One region of the Kitasatospora sp. NPDC087861 genome, then DNA from elsewhere that is predicted to be linked to it. Evidence: riboswitches for the same ligand, from Rfam matches in the RefSeq annotation. Region 1 holds a riboswitch; each other region holds the start of a gene.

Region 1 (4,607 bases):
CGCTGTGGGCGGCGCTGAGGCCGGCCACCACCTCCGCGAGGGTGGTCGTGGCGGACACCCGGCGGGGCTCGCCGTTGACGGTCAGTGCGATCTCGGTCATGCGGAGGCCTTCGTGGTGGAGCGGTCGGGGGAGAACCTGGTGGGCGTGAACGGCTTTGCCAGGTCGGGCAGTTCGCCGGTCGCCAGGTACTCGGCGAGCAGGTCGGCGGTCACCGGGGTGAGCAGCACGCCGTTGCGGTAGTGGCCGGTGGCGGCGACCAGTCCGGGCAGCGCGGTCGGGCCCAGCAGTGGGGCGTTGTCCGGCGAGCCGGGCCGCAGCCCCGCCGAGGTCTCCACGAGCGGGAGTTCGGTGATGCCCGGGACCAACTCGTGGGCGTCGCGCAGCAGTTCGTACACCCCGCCGGCGGTGACCGTGGTGTCGTAGCCCTGTTCCTCGGTGGTCGCGCCGATCACCAGCTCGCCGTTCTCCCGGGGCACCAGGTACAGGTGTCGGCCGCGCACCACCGCGCGGACGTTGCGGGACAGGAACGGCCGGTACGCCTCGGGGATCCGCAGCCGCAGGATCTGTCCCTTCACCGGGCGGATCGCCGGCAGCACGCCCTCGGGCAGCCCGGGCAACCGGTGGCTGTGCGGGCCGGCCGCGAGCACCACCTGCTCGGCGGTCAGGGTCTCCTGCGGGCCGAGGCGGGCGCCGACCGCGCGGCCGTTCTCGACCAGCAGCCCGACGGCCTCGGCGCGGTGGATCACGACCCCGGCGCGTTCGCAGGCGGCCAGCAGGGCGGTCAGCAGGCGGCGGGGATCCACCTGGTGGTCGTCCGCGGCGTGCAGGCCGCCACGCACGCCGGGGGCGAGCATCGGCTCCAGCTTGCGGGCCTCCCGGCCGGTCAGCCAGGCCGAGTCCAGGCCGAGCCGCTGGTGGAAGGCGTGCAGTTCGCGCAGTTCCTCGCGGTCGTCGGAGTCCAGCGCGACCGCGATCGTGCCGCACCGGCGGTACCCGGTGTCCAGGCCGCCGCTCGCCTCGGTGAGCTCGGCGGCGAAGTCCCCGTACCGCCGGTTGGAGGCCATCCCGAGGCGCAGCAGCGGCTCCTCGCCGTACTGCAGCTCGGTGACCGGGGCGAGCATCCCGGCCGCGACCCCGGCCGCCCCGCCGCCGGGGGAGGGGTCGACCACCAGGATCCTCTTCAGTCCGAGCTGCGCGGCGCGCCAGGCGACGGCGAGGCCGATGATGCCCCCGCCGATCACCAGCACGTCGGCACGGGTGCTTTCGGGCAAGCGTGACAAAGCTGCTCTTCTCCCTTCGCCGGTATGACCCGGATCAGGTTCGGACGGTCGCGGGCCGTGCCAGCCCGCCTCTCAGCCCGGTACGCCGGGCTCCCGTGATGGTGTCCCCACCATAACGCCGGGGTCGGCCCGGCCGAAGGCCCGTACGAAGGGTGGACGGGCCGGTGGGGCGCCCGGGGCCGCTGAGTACAGTGACGGGCGTGGCAGAGCTGAGCGGAACGGATCGGGTGGTCGTCGTCGGGGCCGGGCTGGCCGGGGCGCAGTGCGCCCTGAAGCTGCGGCAGGGTGGCTGGCCGGGGCGGATCACGCTGGTCGGCGAGGAGCCGCACGCGCCGTACGACCGGCCGCCGCTGTCCAAGGACGTGCTGCTCGGCAAGGCCGACGCCACCACCCTGGACATCGACTACCCGCACCTCGGCATCGAGGTGCTCACCGGCCGCCGCGCCACCGGCCTCACCCCCGGCGTGCTGCACACCGACGACGGCGACCTCCCGTACGGCGCGCTGGTGATCGCCACCGGCGCCACCCCGCGCGCCCTGCCCGGCGCCGAGCGCGCGCACCTGCTGCACACCCTGGACGACGCGCTGGCGCTGCGCGCCCTGCTGCGGCCCGGTCGGCGGCTGGTACTGGTCGGCGCGGGCTGGATCGGCGCCGAGGTGTCCACCGCGGCGCGCGCCGCGGGCTGCGAGGTGACCGTGGTCGAGGCGGGCCCCGCGCCCGTCCCCGGCGCGCTGCCGACCGAGGTCGGCTCGGCGATGGCCGCCTGGTACGCCGAGGCCGGCGTCGACCTGCGCTGCGGGGTCGGCGTGGCCGCCGTCGAGCCCGGCGCGGTGCTGCTGGCGGACGGCTCGCACCTGCCCGCCGACGAGGTGGTGGTCGGCGTCGGCGCCCGGCCCGCGACGGGCTGGCTGGCCGGCTCCGGCGTCGAACTGGACGAGACCGGCGCGGTCCTGGTGGACGAGCGGCTGCGGACGGGCCTGCCCGGCGTCTTCGCGGCCGGCGACTGCGTCAGCTACCCGTCCGCCCGCGCCGGGGCCCGGCTGGCCGTCCAGCACTGGGACCACGCGCTGCAGTCCGGCGAGGCCGCGGCCGCCGCCGTGCTCGGCGCGGACGCGCCGCCGTACGACCCGGTGCCGTACTTCTGGTCGGAGCAGTTCGGGCGGATGGTCCAGTACGCCGGGCGGCACGCCGAGGGCGACGAACTGCTGTGGCGCGGCGGCCCGCAGGACGCCTCCTGGACGGTGCTCTGGCTGCGCGACGGGGTGCCGAGCGCGCTGCTGGCCGTCGACCGGCCGCGCGACCTCACCCAGGGCCGCCGGCTGATCGAGCGCGGCACCGCGCTGGACCCGGCCCGGGCGGCCGATCCGGCGGTGCCGCTGAAGTCGGCCACTGCTTGACGGGGCCCTGACGGGGCCCTGACGGGGCCCTGACGGCGCCCTGGCGGGGCCTCTGGTGCGCGGCGGGCCCCCGAGGTGGCAGTCTGGTGGCGTGAGTGAGATCGAAAGCAAGATTGAAGCCCTGGTCCCCGAGTGGATGTACCTGCCCGACATCTCGGAGCAGTGGGGCGTCCGCGTCACCGAGGTCCGCGACCTGGTGCGCAGCGGCGGCCTGATCGCCGTCCGGCGGGGCCCGAACAAGTCGCTGCAGGTGCCCGCGGCGTTCATCGACGGTCCCGGGCTGGTCAAGCACCTGTCCGGCACCCTGACCGTCCTGCGTGACTGCGGGTACAGCGACGTCGAGATCCTGGAGTGGCTGTTCACCGAGGACCCGTCGCTGCCCGGCAGCCCGATCCAGGCGCTGCGCGAGAACCGCGGCACCGAGGTCAAGCGCCGCGCCCAGGCGATGCTGATCTGATGGCGGCGGACTCTCCGCGCGCCCGGCTGGCCGACGCCCGGCTGTACCTGTGCACCGACGCCCGCCGCGAGCAGGGCGACCTCGCCGAGTTCCTGGACGCGGCGCTGGCCGGCGGGGTGGACATCGTCCAGCTCCGCGACAAGGGGCTGGAGGCCAAGCAGGAGCTGGCGGCCCTGGAGGTCTTCGCAGACGCCTGCCGCCGCCACGGCAGGCTGCTGGCCGTCAACGACCGCGCCGACGTCGCGCACGCGGCCCGGCCGGACGTGCTGCACCTCGGGCAGGACGACCTGCCGGTGCCGGCCGCCCGGGCGATCCTGGGCGACGAGGTGCTGATCGGGCGGTCCTGCCACGCCGAGTCCGAGGTGGACGCGGCGGTCGCCGAGCCCGGCGTGGACTACTTCTGCACCGGCCCGGTCTGGCCGACCCCGACCAAGCCGGGCCGCCCGGCGCCGGGCCTCGGCCTGGTCTCGTACGCGGCGAAGCAGAGAACCGACCGGCCGTGGTTCGCCATCGGCGGCATCGACCTCGGCAACCTCGACGAGGTGCTGGCCGCAGGAGCCCGCCGGATCGTCGTGGTCCGCGCCATCACCGCCGCCGACGACCCGCGGGCCGCCGCCGCCGAACTGTCCCGGCGGGTGCGTTCGGCCTGACCCCCGGCGCGCGGGCCGCCGCCGTCCCCGGTACTGGCGGACTTCTCAGTACTTGCGGACGGTGGCGGCCTCGGCCAGCGCCAGCAGCACCGCGCGGGCGCGCCCGTCGACGAGCGGCGCCGCCTCCAGTGCGGCCAGCGACTGCCGCAGCAGCTCGTCGATCCGGCGCTCCACCCGCTCGGGCGCCCCGCTGCGGGCCACCAGGGCGCGCAGCCCGGCGACCTCCTCGGACGCCAGGTCCGGGGCGCCGAGCCGCTCGTCCAGGTACCGGGCGTCGGCGGCCGACAGACCCCGCATCGCGTGCGCCACCAGCAGGGTGCGCTTGCCCTCGCGCAGGTCGTCCCCGGCCGGCTTGCCGGTGACCGCCGGATCCCCGAAGACGCCGAGCAGGTCGTCCCGCAGCTGGAAGGCCTCGCCCAGCGGCAGCCCGAACGCCCCGAACGCCGCCACCAGCTCCGGGCCGGCCCCGGCCAGCAGCGCGCCGACCTGCAGTGGGCGCTCGATCGTGTACTTCGCCGACTTGTAGTGCAGCACCGTCTGCGCCCGCTCCAGCGCGCCCTCGTCCGCCGAGTCGCCGGCCACCGGCTCCAGCACGTCCAGGTACTGGCCGACCATGACCTCGGTGCGCATCAGGTCGAACACCGGCTTGGCGGCCAGCACCGCGGCCGGCTCCAGGCCCGAGCGCAGGAACAGCTCGTCGCACCAGATCAGCAGCAGGTCGCCGAGCAGCACCGCCGCCGAGGCGCCGTACTGCTCGCGGTCGCCGCGCCAGCCGCTGTCCCGGTGCAGCGCCTCGAAGCGGCGGTGGATCGAGGGCAGGCC
Region 2 (4,607 bases), on a different contig from region 1:
GTCCGGGACCGTGGTCTCCTTGACCGGCGCCGCCTCACCGCTGGACGCCGTGTCGTACGCGGCAAGCCGGGTGACGCCGCTCGCCCGGTTCACGCCGTCCCCGCCTTCGCTACCCGTGACCGCGAGGACCGCGTATTCCTTACCGGCCTTGTGTGTGACGAACACCATGGCGTCGGCGTCCAGGCTGTCGCGCGTGGGATTCGCGACCGGCTTGCTCCGCCAGCGGATCGCGCCGGTCTTCGCGTCGTAGGCGAGGACGCTCACGGTCTTCTCGTCCTCGGAGATCGAACGGAACAGGATCAGTCCCGCGTCGGATGCGACAGCCGGACCACGCAGGTTCCCGTCCTTGCCCGCCTCGACCTCCCATCCCCTTGTACTGTCGAACGCCGCCGGAATCGGTTTGGCCGGCGCGGCAGACCGGGACGGCACGGCAGACTGGGACGGCACGGCAGCCGAGGTCTGCGTCCGGGACTCCTTGGGATCACCTGGACCCGACGAACCTCCACACGCGGTGAGTGAGAGTGCCGCGAGCGTCACGAACGCTCCCGCCTTCGCCACTGACCTGACCATGCGATTCCCCCAAAACCAGCTCTGCGCAGCCACTATGACGGTACGACAGGTTTCCCATTTCCAGCACGGAGAACCGTCCCACCATGGCAGCACCCGGCCGCCCGCCTCGTCCACGGGATTTCGGGTGCCCGGAGGCAGCCCCGGAGACAGCAGAGCGCCGCCCCGAGGTGATCGGGGCGGCGCTCAGCTGTCCTGGGTCAGTCGGCCATCGGCAGGTAGACCTTGTTCCCCTGGGCCTTGAACTCCTCGGACATGGCCTTCATGCCCTCGACGGCCGCCTCGTCGTACTCCGGCGAGGCCTGACCCTGGCCGAATTGCTCGTTGATGCTTTTGCTGATCTTCATCGAGCAGAACTTCGGGCCGCACATGGAGCAGAAGTGGGCCGTCTTGGCGGGTTCGGCGGGGAGGGTCTCGTCGTGGAAGGCGCGGGCGGTCTCCGGGTCGAGGGCCAGGTTGAACTGGTCCTCCCAGCGGAACTCGAAGCGGGCGTCGGACAGGGCGTCGTCCCAGGCCTGGGCGCCGGGGTGGCCCTTGGCGAGGTCGGCGGCGTGGGCGGCAATCTTGTAGGTGATCACGCCGGTCTTGACGTCGTCGCGGTTGGGCAGGCCCAGGTGCTCCTTGGGCGTGACGTAGCAGAGCATCGCGGTGCCCCACCAGGCGATCATGGCGGCGCCGATGCCCGAGGTGATGTGGTCGTAGCCGGGGGCGACGTCGGTGGTGAGCGGGCCGAGGGTGTAGAACGGCGCCTCGTCGCAGATCTCCTTCTGGAGATCCATGTTCTCCTTGATCTTGTTCATCGGGACGTGGCCCGGGCCCTCGATCATCACCTGGACGTCGCGCTCGCGGGCGATCCGGCCGAGCTCGCCGAGGGTCTGCAGTTCGGCGAACTGCGCCTCGTCGTTGGCGTCCGCGATGGAGCCCGGACGCAGGCCGTCGCCGAGCGAGAAGGTGACGTCGTAGCTCGCGAGGATGTCGCAGAGCTCCTCGAAGTTCGTGTAGAGGAAGTTCTCCTGGTGGTGCGCCAGGCACCAGGCGGCCATGATCGAGCCGCCGCGCGAGACGATGCCGGTCTTGCGGCGGGCGGTCAGCGGGACGTACCGCAGCAGGACGCCGGCGTGGACGGTCATGTAGTCGACGCCCTGCTCGCACTGCTCGACGATGGTGTCCCGGTACACCTCCCAGCTCAGCTCCTCGGCCTTGCCGTCGACCTTCTCCAGGGCCTGGTAGAGCGGCACGGTGCCGATCGGCACGGGGGAGTTGCGCAGGATCCACTCGCGGGTGGTGTGGATGTTGCGGCCGGTGGAGAGGTCCATGACGGTGTCGGCGCCCCAGCGGGTGGCCCAGGTCATCTTCTCCACCTCCTCCTCGATCGAGGAGGTGACGGCGGAGTTGCCGATGTTGGCGTTGATCTTCACCAGGAAGTTGGTGCCGATGACGGCCGGCTCCACCTCGGGGTGGTTCACGTTGACCGGGATGACGGCCCGCCCGCGGGCCACCTCGGCCCGCACGTACTCGGGGGCGAGGCCCTCCCGCAGCGCCACGAACTCCATCTCGGGGGTGACCACGCCCCGCCTGGCGTAGGCGAGTTGGGTGACGGCGACACCACCGCGGCCGCGCAGCGGACGGCGCGGGCGGCCGGGGAACACCGCGTCCAGGTTGCGCAGGTTTCCGCCGCGCGGCGAGGTGTGCTTGATCCCGTCGTCCTCGGGGCGCGCCTCGCGGCCGTCGTACTCCTCGACGTCGCCGCGCTGGCGGATCCAGGCGTCGCGCAGGGCGGGCAGGCCGCGCCGCACGTCGGGCGCGTAGGCCTGGTCGGTGTACGGGCCGGAGGTGTCGTACAGCGGGACGGTCCGGCCGTTGGTGAGCTGCACCTCGCGGTACGGGACCCGCAGGTCGGGCCGGGACCCCTCGCGGTAGGCCTTGCGCCAGGCCGGGGTCGGGTAGCCGGTGCCCGCGCTGGTGACGGCGCTGTTCCGGGCAGACTGCGGCTGTGCTTCGAACGCGGTCATCTGACCTCTACTCCCTACGCCGGCATTACCCGGTCAGGTTCCTGCGGTCGACGCAGCCGTCGGTCCGTCCGTCGACGTCCCGGTCAGCGCCCTCTCAGCCCGGTGCTCCGAGCTCCCGCGTCCACAGGCGGTGTTGCCTGCACACGACGCCCAACACGGTAGCGAGCCGATCGCCGCAGGTCCAGAGGGGGTCCACGGAGGGGATCCGGCAGCCGGTGGCAGCACGCCGAAACGCCCGAGGCCCGGCACCCCGTCGCGGGGTGCCGGGCCTCGGGCGTTCCCTCAGCCCTTGGCGGCCTTCTTCACCAGGACCACCACGGCGGCCGCGATACCGACGACCACCAGCACCTTGATCACTATGCTCAGCAGCGCGCCGACGACGCCGAAGACGAATCCCACGATGTTCCAGAGCAGCACCAGGACCAGCACCGGGATGACGATGTTGCGCACCCAGGCGGGCAGCGACTTCCAGAGCTCAGCCATGTCTGTTCCTTCTCTCCCCGTGGGGTCGGCTGCCGTCCGGTGCCGCATCCCGCTTGCTTCGGTACTTCGATCGTACGGTGGCGCCAGTGCCGTAACGAGGCCCGACGGCCCGGAGAGAACCCCTAGATCACCCCGACCCGGGCCCCGGGGAAAGACCCCGCCCGGACCTCCGGGAAGGCCCCCGGGAAATCCCCGGAGCGACCTGCGACCCGGGCCGGCCCCACGCGTCCACGAGATACCGGACTCTCCGGAACTACCCCTGCACCACGGCTACTTGGGGGATCCAGGCACGCACAACCGCTCCGCCACCACCACCGTCACCGACCCTGACCGCCCTTGCCCCTGCCCCGGGCCCACCCGGCCATGAGCTGGTCAGACCGGCCAGCGCTCCCCGCGCCAGGCCGCGTCCCAGAACATCCACTCGTAGCGCGAGGTGGTCGTGAAGTGCTCGACGACCCGGCGCCGCTCGGCCGGGGAGATCTCCTCGCCGAGCCGGTCGGTGAGTGCCAGCACCCGGCGGACGACGGACTGGAAGGCCTCGTCGCCGTAGGTGGCGATCCACTTGGCGTACAGCGGGTCGGGGGAGCCCTGGGCGAGCAGCGCCTCGCCGACCCGGGCGTAGATCCAGTAGCAGGGCAGCACCGCGCCGACGGCCTCGGCGAAGGAGCCGCCGTAGACGGTGGCCAGCAGGTAACTGGTGTAGGCGCGGGTGGTGGGCAGCACCGGCTCGGCGGCGGCCTGTTCGGCGCTGCCGCCGAAGGCGGTCAGGAACTCGGCGTGCATGCCCTGCTCGGCGGCCAGCGCGCCGACCGCGTCGTCGGCGAAGGCCCGCACGTCCTCCTCGCCGGGCGCCTTGGCGGCGCAGACGGCGAGCGCGCGGGCGTAGTCACGCAGGTAGTGCGAGTCCTGGACGACGAAGTGGCGGAAGGCCGCGCGCGGCAGGGTGCCGTCGGTGAGGCCGCCGATGAAGGGGTGGGCGAGGATCTCGGCGTACACCGGCTCGATGGCCGCCCAGAGTTCTTCCGTCAGGCTCTTGCTCATGCCCAGGACCCTAGACGGTCAGGCCCCTGGACGGTCAGGCCCTTCAACGGTCAGGCCCCTGGGCGGTCGTGACCCTGGGCGGTCAGGCCTCCGGCGGGGAGAACACCACCAGCACCCGGAGCTCCTCGGTGATGTGGTGGAAGCGGTGCGGGGTGCCGGCCGGGACGTAGACGACGGTGCCGCGCCCGACGGTGGCGGTCTCGGCGCCGACGGTCAGTTCGGCGCGGCCGCTGATCACCTGGTAGATCTCGTCCTGGTCGTGCGCGGTCTGCGGGTCGGTGTCGCCGGGGGAGAGCGCGTAGAGCCCGGCGGACATCCGCGGTTCGCGCAGGAAGCGCAGGTACGCGCCGTCGTTGGCCGCGCGTTCGGTGTCCAGTTCGTCCAGCCGGAACAGCTGCACCGCTGCCCTCCTCCTTCGTCCGTCCGCTTTCCGGTCCGCATTCCGGTCCGCCTCCGAGTCGCGTCCGGGCTGCCTCCGGTCCGCATTCCGGGCTGCCCTCCGCC
Region 3 (4,607 bases), on a different contig from region 1:
TCCGAGCCGTCCGCGCCGACCACGATCGGCCCAGGAGAACCTTGTGCGGGACTGGTGTTCATGGGGACCTCCGCCTCGTACGGCCTGTGAGCGGGTTGCTCGGTGCGGCGGGCCCGGCGGGTACCAGGGAGGCATGGCTGCCGGTCGGCCCGCTGTTATTCAGGATCCTCCGGCCCGGTCGCCGTGGCACGCCCGTACCGCCGCGAACCCTGGGCATCAGCGGACCCGCGGTCCGCGACGGCATCGGCACCCCCGTCGTCCGAGCGCTGGCCAAGGCGAGGCGCCCGGCGCTCAGCGCCTCGCCCTCGGCGGCGATGATCTCGGCGCGCCTCTCGCGTTCGGCCTCCGCCTGCCGGGCCATCGCGCGCTGCATGCTCTGAGGTAGCTCGATGTCCTTCAGCTCGACCACCAGGACGAAGACGCCCCAGCGCTGGGTGAGGCCGTCGAGGATCTCCTTGATCCGCGAGTTGAGGGTCTCGGTGTCGGTTATCGGCGTCCCGGGAGGGCGGCCGCAGGGCCTGCCATCGTTCGGGACGAGGCGAAGGTTCACGCTCCGTGCGTGGCGGGGGGAAGTCGGGTGCGGGCGATCCTGGTGAGCTCCTCGGCGGTGACCAGGCCGACCAGCCGGCTGTCGTCCAGCACGAGGATCGGCGGCTCGGCGGTCGCGCGGTCCAGGACTTCGACGAGGTCGTCCGTGGGTGCGGTCACGGGGTGTCGGGGCGCGTGTTGCGCCTGCGCGGTGTTCAGCTGGGCGTGGTAGGTCAACAGGCCGGTGCTGACGACGGCGGCAGGGAGGCCGACGACCATGATGGCGAGCAGGATGTGGGAAAGCCACCACTGGACGCGATCGGAGGTCCGGCGTACCGGATTGCCGCAGCCTGAGTGTGTGCGCATGCTCTCCGCCTCCTCGTCGTGCTCGGGAAGTCGGCCGGGGTGCTTTCATCCTCGGTCGTGCGGAGTCGTCCTGGCGTGGTCCGATGGGCCCACACCGCCGCCGATGATGGGCCCTGATCAGGTCGGCCCTGGTGTCGGGCAGGGACGGGAGTGACGGGAGTATGGTGGGTAGTGGCCTGCAGGGCGAGCGAGGGAGTTCGACCGGATGGGCCTCGGGTGATGGGCGGAGGCTCCGCGCGAGGCTGTTTGTCGACGGTCGGGCTGAGAGGCCGGAAGGTCTGTGGGACCGGAAGGCGACCTCCAACACCTGATCCGGACAATGCCGGCGAAGGGAGCCCACCTTGCAGGTTTTTGTCCGCTGCGTGTCCTTCTCGGTTTCGCTGGCCGTGTGAATCCCTGCGGAGTAACGTTCTTATCAAGCAGTCGTGGTTCCGAAGTTCTCGCCCGCGGTGACATGCCGTGGGCGCTCTTGCTGTTCAGCGCCTCTCCGGACCAGGGCGATCACCTCCGGGCCCGCACTTGTGGGACCGATCAGTTTCCCTTGAAGGAGAAACGCATGGCTACCGGAACTGTGAAGTGGTTCAACGCCGAGAAGGGCTTCGGCTTCATCGAGCAGGATGGCGGCGGGGCCGACGTGTTCGCCCACTACTCGAACATCGACGCCCAGGGCTTCCGTGAACTCCAGGAGGGTCAGAAGGTGACCTTCGATGTCGTGCAGGGTCAGAAGGGCCCGCAGGCGGAGCACATCCGCCCCGCCTGACCTTCAGTGAACGAGCGGGCGCCCTGCACGGATCCACGTGCGGGGCGCTTTGCCGTCTGCTCCGGCACGAGAGCTGTCCGCTTCCTGGACGGTGCCCGGACATGCGAAAGACCCGCTTTCGGACCAGGAGCCGGTGCCTGAGGTGTCCTCAGGAGCACCGGGCGGTGTCGGCTCCTTCGACCGCGTAGATGGCCAGCCGCCTTGTCACGCAGTCCAGTACGCGAGCGAGTTCGTGGCCTTGATCCTCGGCGTCTCCCGGACGACGCTCGCGATGGCCCGCGACCGCCACCTGCCGCACGCGCCGGCGGCCATTCACCCCCGGTTCCAGGTGCCGCACCGGGCCGTCCTGGCGGTCGGCGCCGTCGCCTACGCGGTGCGCCGGGGCACCTTCGCATAGTCGCGATGCCCGCACCGTCTGCCCGTCCGCGCCGTGAACGCCCAGACCACAGGCCGTCGTACGGTTTCAGCCGGTGATTTCCCAGTACCCCGCGTGCACGGCGGCTGCCTCGTCGTACAGGTGCGGGCCCGACACCTCGACGGTGCCGCCGCCGGCCGCGAAGACCTGGCGGCACGGCAGGTCGAGCAGCGGCTCGTCCGGGTCCGCGCCCGCGAGGTCGTTCAGTTCGGTGGCGGCGAGGGCGTAGACGACCCGCCGGATGCCGCTCCAGTAGATCGCCCCGGCGCACATCGCGCACGGCTCGGTGCTGGTGTACAGGGTGGCTCCGGCGAGTTGGGCCGGGGCCAGGGTGCGCGAGGCCAGTCGTACCAGATTGATCTCCGCGTGGCCGGTGACGTCGTGGTCCGTCAGCACGGTGTTCTCGGCCGTGAGCAGGACGCTGCCGTCCGGGCCGGTCAGCAGCGCGCCGAAGGGGTGGTTGCCGTGCTCGCGCGCGCCGGCCGCGAGCCCGATGGCCTCGAGCAGGTGGGTGCGGATGTCATCGGCCATGACGTAACTCCTCAGGGGTGAGCCAACTGGCGAGGTTAAACGTATAACGGCGGCGAGGTGGGAAGGAACCCGCGCCCGGCCACCGGGCACTGCGGCCGTCAGCTGCCGTATCCACCCCCACCGGGCGTGCGGATCTCCAGCGCGTCGCCGGCCGTCAGGTCGGCGACGCCGCAGCCGGGCAGGACCTCGGTGCTGCCGTCGGCGTGCAGGATCCGGTTGACCCCGAGAGAACCCGGGGAGCCGCCTGCCAGCCCGTACGGGGGCACACGGCGGTGGCAGGAGAGGATACTGACCGTCATGGGCTCGCGGAAGCGCAATCGGCGCACTGCTCCGTTGCCGCCGTGCCAGCGGCCCTTTCCGCCGCTACCGGGGCGGACGGCGAACTCCTCGACGAGGACGGGCAGGCGCCACTCCAGGACTTCGGGGTCGGTGAGGCGGGAGTTGGTCATGTGGGTCTGGACGACATCGGCGCCGTGGAAGCCCGGGCCGGCGCCGGAGCCGGAGGCGATGGTCTCGTAGTACTGGTGGTGCGCGTTGCCGAAGCTGAGGTTGTTCATCGTGCCGGACCCTTCGGCCTGGACGCCGAGCGCGGCGTAGAGGGCACCCGTGATGGCCTGGGAGGTTTCGACGTTGCCGGCGGCGACGGCGGCGGGGTAGGCAGGGGCGAGCATCGAGCCGGGCGGCACGACGATCCGCAGCGGGCGCAGGCAGCCGTCGTTGAGCGGGATGTCCTCGGCGACCAAGGTGCGGAAGACGTACAGCACGGCGGCGGTGACCACGGCGGACGGTGCGTTGAGGTTGCTGTCGAGCTGGGGCGAGGTGCCGGTGAAGTCGATGGTCGCGCTGCGGGCCTGGCGGTCCACGCGCACCGAGACGGCGATCACGGCGCCGGAGTCGGTCTCGTAGCGGTAGGCGCCGTCGGTCAGGCCGTCGATGGCTCGGCGCACGGCCTGCTCGGCGTTGTCCTGGACGTGCCGCATGTAGGCCTGGACGACGTCGAGGCCGAAGTGGTCGATCATCGCGTTCACCTCCTCCACGCCCTTGCGGTTGGCGGCGATCTGAGCCCGCAGGTCGGCGAGGTTGGTGTCCGGGTCGCGGGACGGGTGGGGCGCCTCGGTGAGCAGCCGTACGGTCTCCGCCTCGCGCAGCCGCCCTTCCACCACCAGCGGCCAGGTGTCGAACAGCACGCCCTCCTCGTGGATCTCGCGGCTGGTGGCGGGCATCGAGCCCGGGGTGATGCCACCGATCTCGGCATGGTGGCCCCGGGAGGCGACGTAGAACAGCGGCTCGCGGCCGGACGGGTCGAAGACCGGGGTCACCACGGTGATGTCGGGCAGATGGGTGCCGCCGTGGTACGGATCGTTGACGGCGTAGGTGTCGCCGGGGCGCAGCCGCGGGCCCCGACGACGGATCACCTCCTTGACGGTGGTGCCCATCGAACCGAGGTGGACCGGGATGTGCGGGGCGTTGGCGACCAGGTTGCCGTCCGGGTCGAAGAGGGCGCAGGAGAAGTCCAGCCGCTCCTTGATGTTGACCGACTGGGCGGTGGACTCCAGTCGGGCGCCCATCTGTTGGGCGATGGCCATGAAGAGGTTGTTGAAGACCTCCAGCAGGACGGGGTCGGCGGCGGTCGGCAGGGTCTCCTCGGTGTGGCCCCCGACCAGCTCGACCAGCAGGTGCCCGGCCGGCGCCACGGTCGCCCGCCAGCCGTCGTCCACCACGGTAGTGGCGTTGACCTCGGCGATCACGGCCGGGCCGGTCACGACGGACTCCGGCCGCATCGACTCGCGCTCCAACAGCGGGACGCGGCGCCACCTCCCGCCGGCGTAGAGGCGGACGGCGACGGGCTTGGCCGTGGACGTGGGCACGGGGGAGAGGGCGTCGAGTTCGGGCTGCTCGGAGAGGCCGGTGCCTTCGACGGCGACGGCCTCGACGACGATCGGGCGGTCCATGAGGAAGGAGTAGGTGGCCCGGTGTCGGTCCTCGAACTCGGCGGCCATCGCGGAG

Evidence for each region. Region 1 has a riboswitch for thiamine pyrophosphate ahead of thiO (glycine oxidase ThiO). Riboswitches for the same ligand answer to the same signal wherever they lie in the genome.
Region 2: another riboswitch for thiamine pyrophosphate. It lies ahead of thiC (phosphomethylpyrimidine synthase ThiC); the one in region 1 lies ahead of thiO (glycine oxidase ThiO).
Region 3: another riboswitch for thiamine pyrophosphate. It lies ahead of ACIOJE_RS22235 (cold-shock protein); the one in region 1 lies ahead of thiO (glycine oxidase ThiO).

Annotation. Positions count from the first base shown of each region.
Region 1 covers NZ_JBIUUS010000014.1:144,887-149,493, reverse strand. Annotated here, with positions in the region: gene thiS (sulfur carrier protein ThiS) at 1-100, opposite strand, end outside; gene thiO (glycine oxidase ThiO) at 97-1,272, opposite strand; TPP riboswitch at 1,276-1,388, opposite strand; gene ACIOJE_RS21090 (FAD-dependent oxidoreductase) at 1,473-2,678, shown strand; gene ACIOJE_RS21085 (Rv2175c family DNA-binding protein) at 2,770-3,135, shown strand; gene thiE (thiamine phosphate synthase) at 3,135-3,785, shown strand; gene ACIOJE_RS21075 (polyprenyl synthetase family protein) at 3,831-4,607, opposite strand, start outside.
Region 2 covers NZ_JBIUUS010000016.1:14,826-19,432, reverse strand. Annotated here, with positions in the region: gene ACIOJE_RS22420 (hypothetical protein) at 1-684, opposite strand, end outside; gene thiC (phosphomethylpyrimidine synthase ThiC) at 768-2,579, opposite strand; TPP riboswitch at 2,574-2,708, opposite strand; gene ACIOJE_RS22410 (DUF5326 family protein) at 2,862-3,062, opposite strand; gene tenA (thiaminase II) at 3,435-4,103, opposite strand; gene ACIOJE_RS22400 (cupin domain-containing protein) at 4,186-4,503, opposite strand.
Region 3 covers NZ_JBIUUS010000015.1:192,479-197,085, reverse strand. Annotated here, with positions in the region: gene ACIOJE_RS22250 (universal stress protein) at 1-62, opposite strand, end outside; gene ACIOJE_RS22245 (SPFH domain-containing protein) at 59-550, opposite strand; gene ACIOJE_RS22240 (hypothetical protein) at 547-894, opposite strand; TPP riboswitch at 1,123-1,245, shown strand; gene ACIOJE_RS22235 (cold-shock protein) at 1,451-1,654, shown strand; partial or broken gene ACIOJE_RS22230 (amino acid permease) at 1,887-2,018, shown strand; gene ACIOJE_RS22225 (nucleoside deaminase) at 2,118-2,600, opposite strand; gene ACIOJE_RS22220 (hydantoinase B/oxoprolinase family protein) at 2,699-4,607, opposite strand, start outside.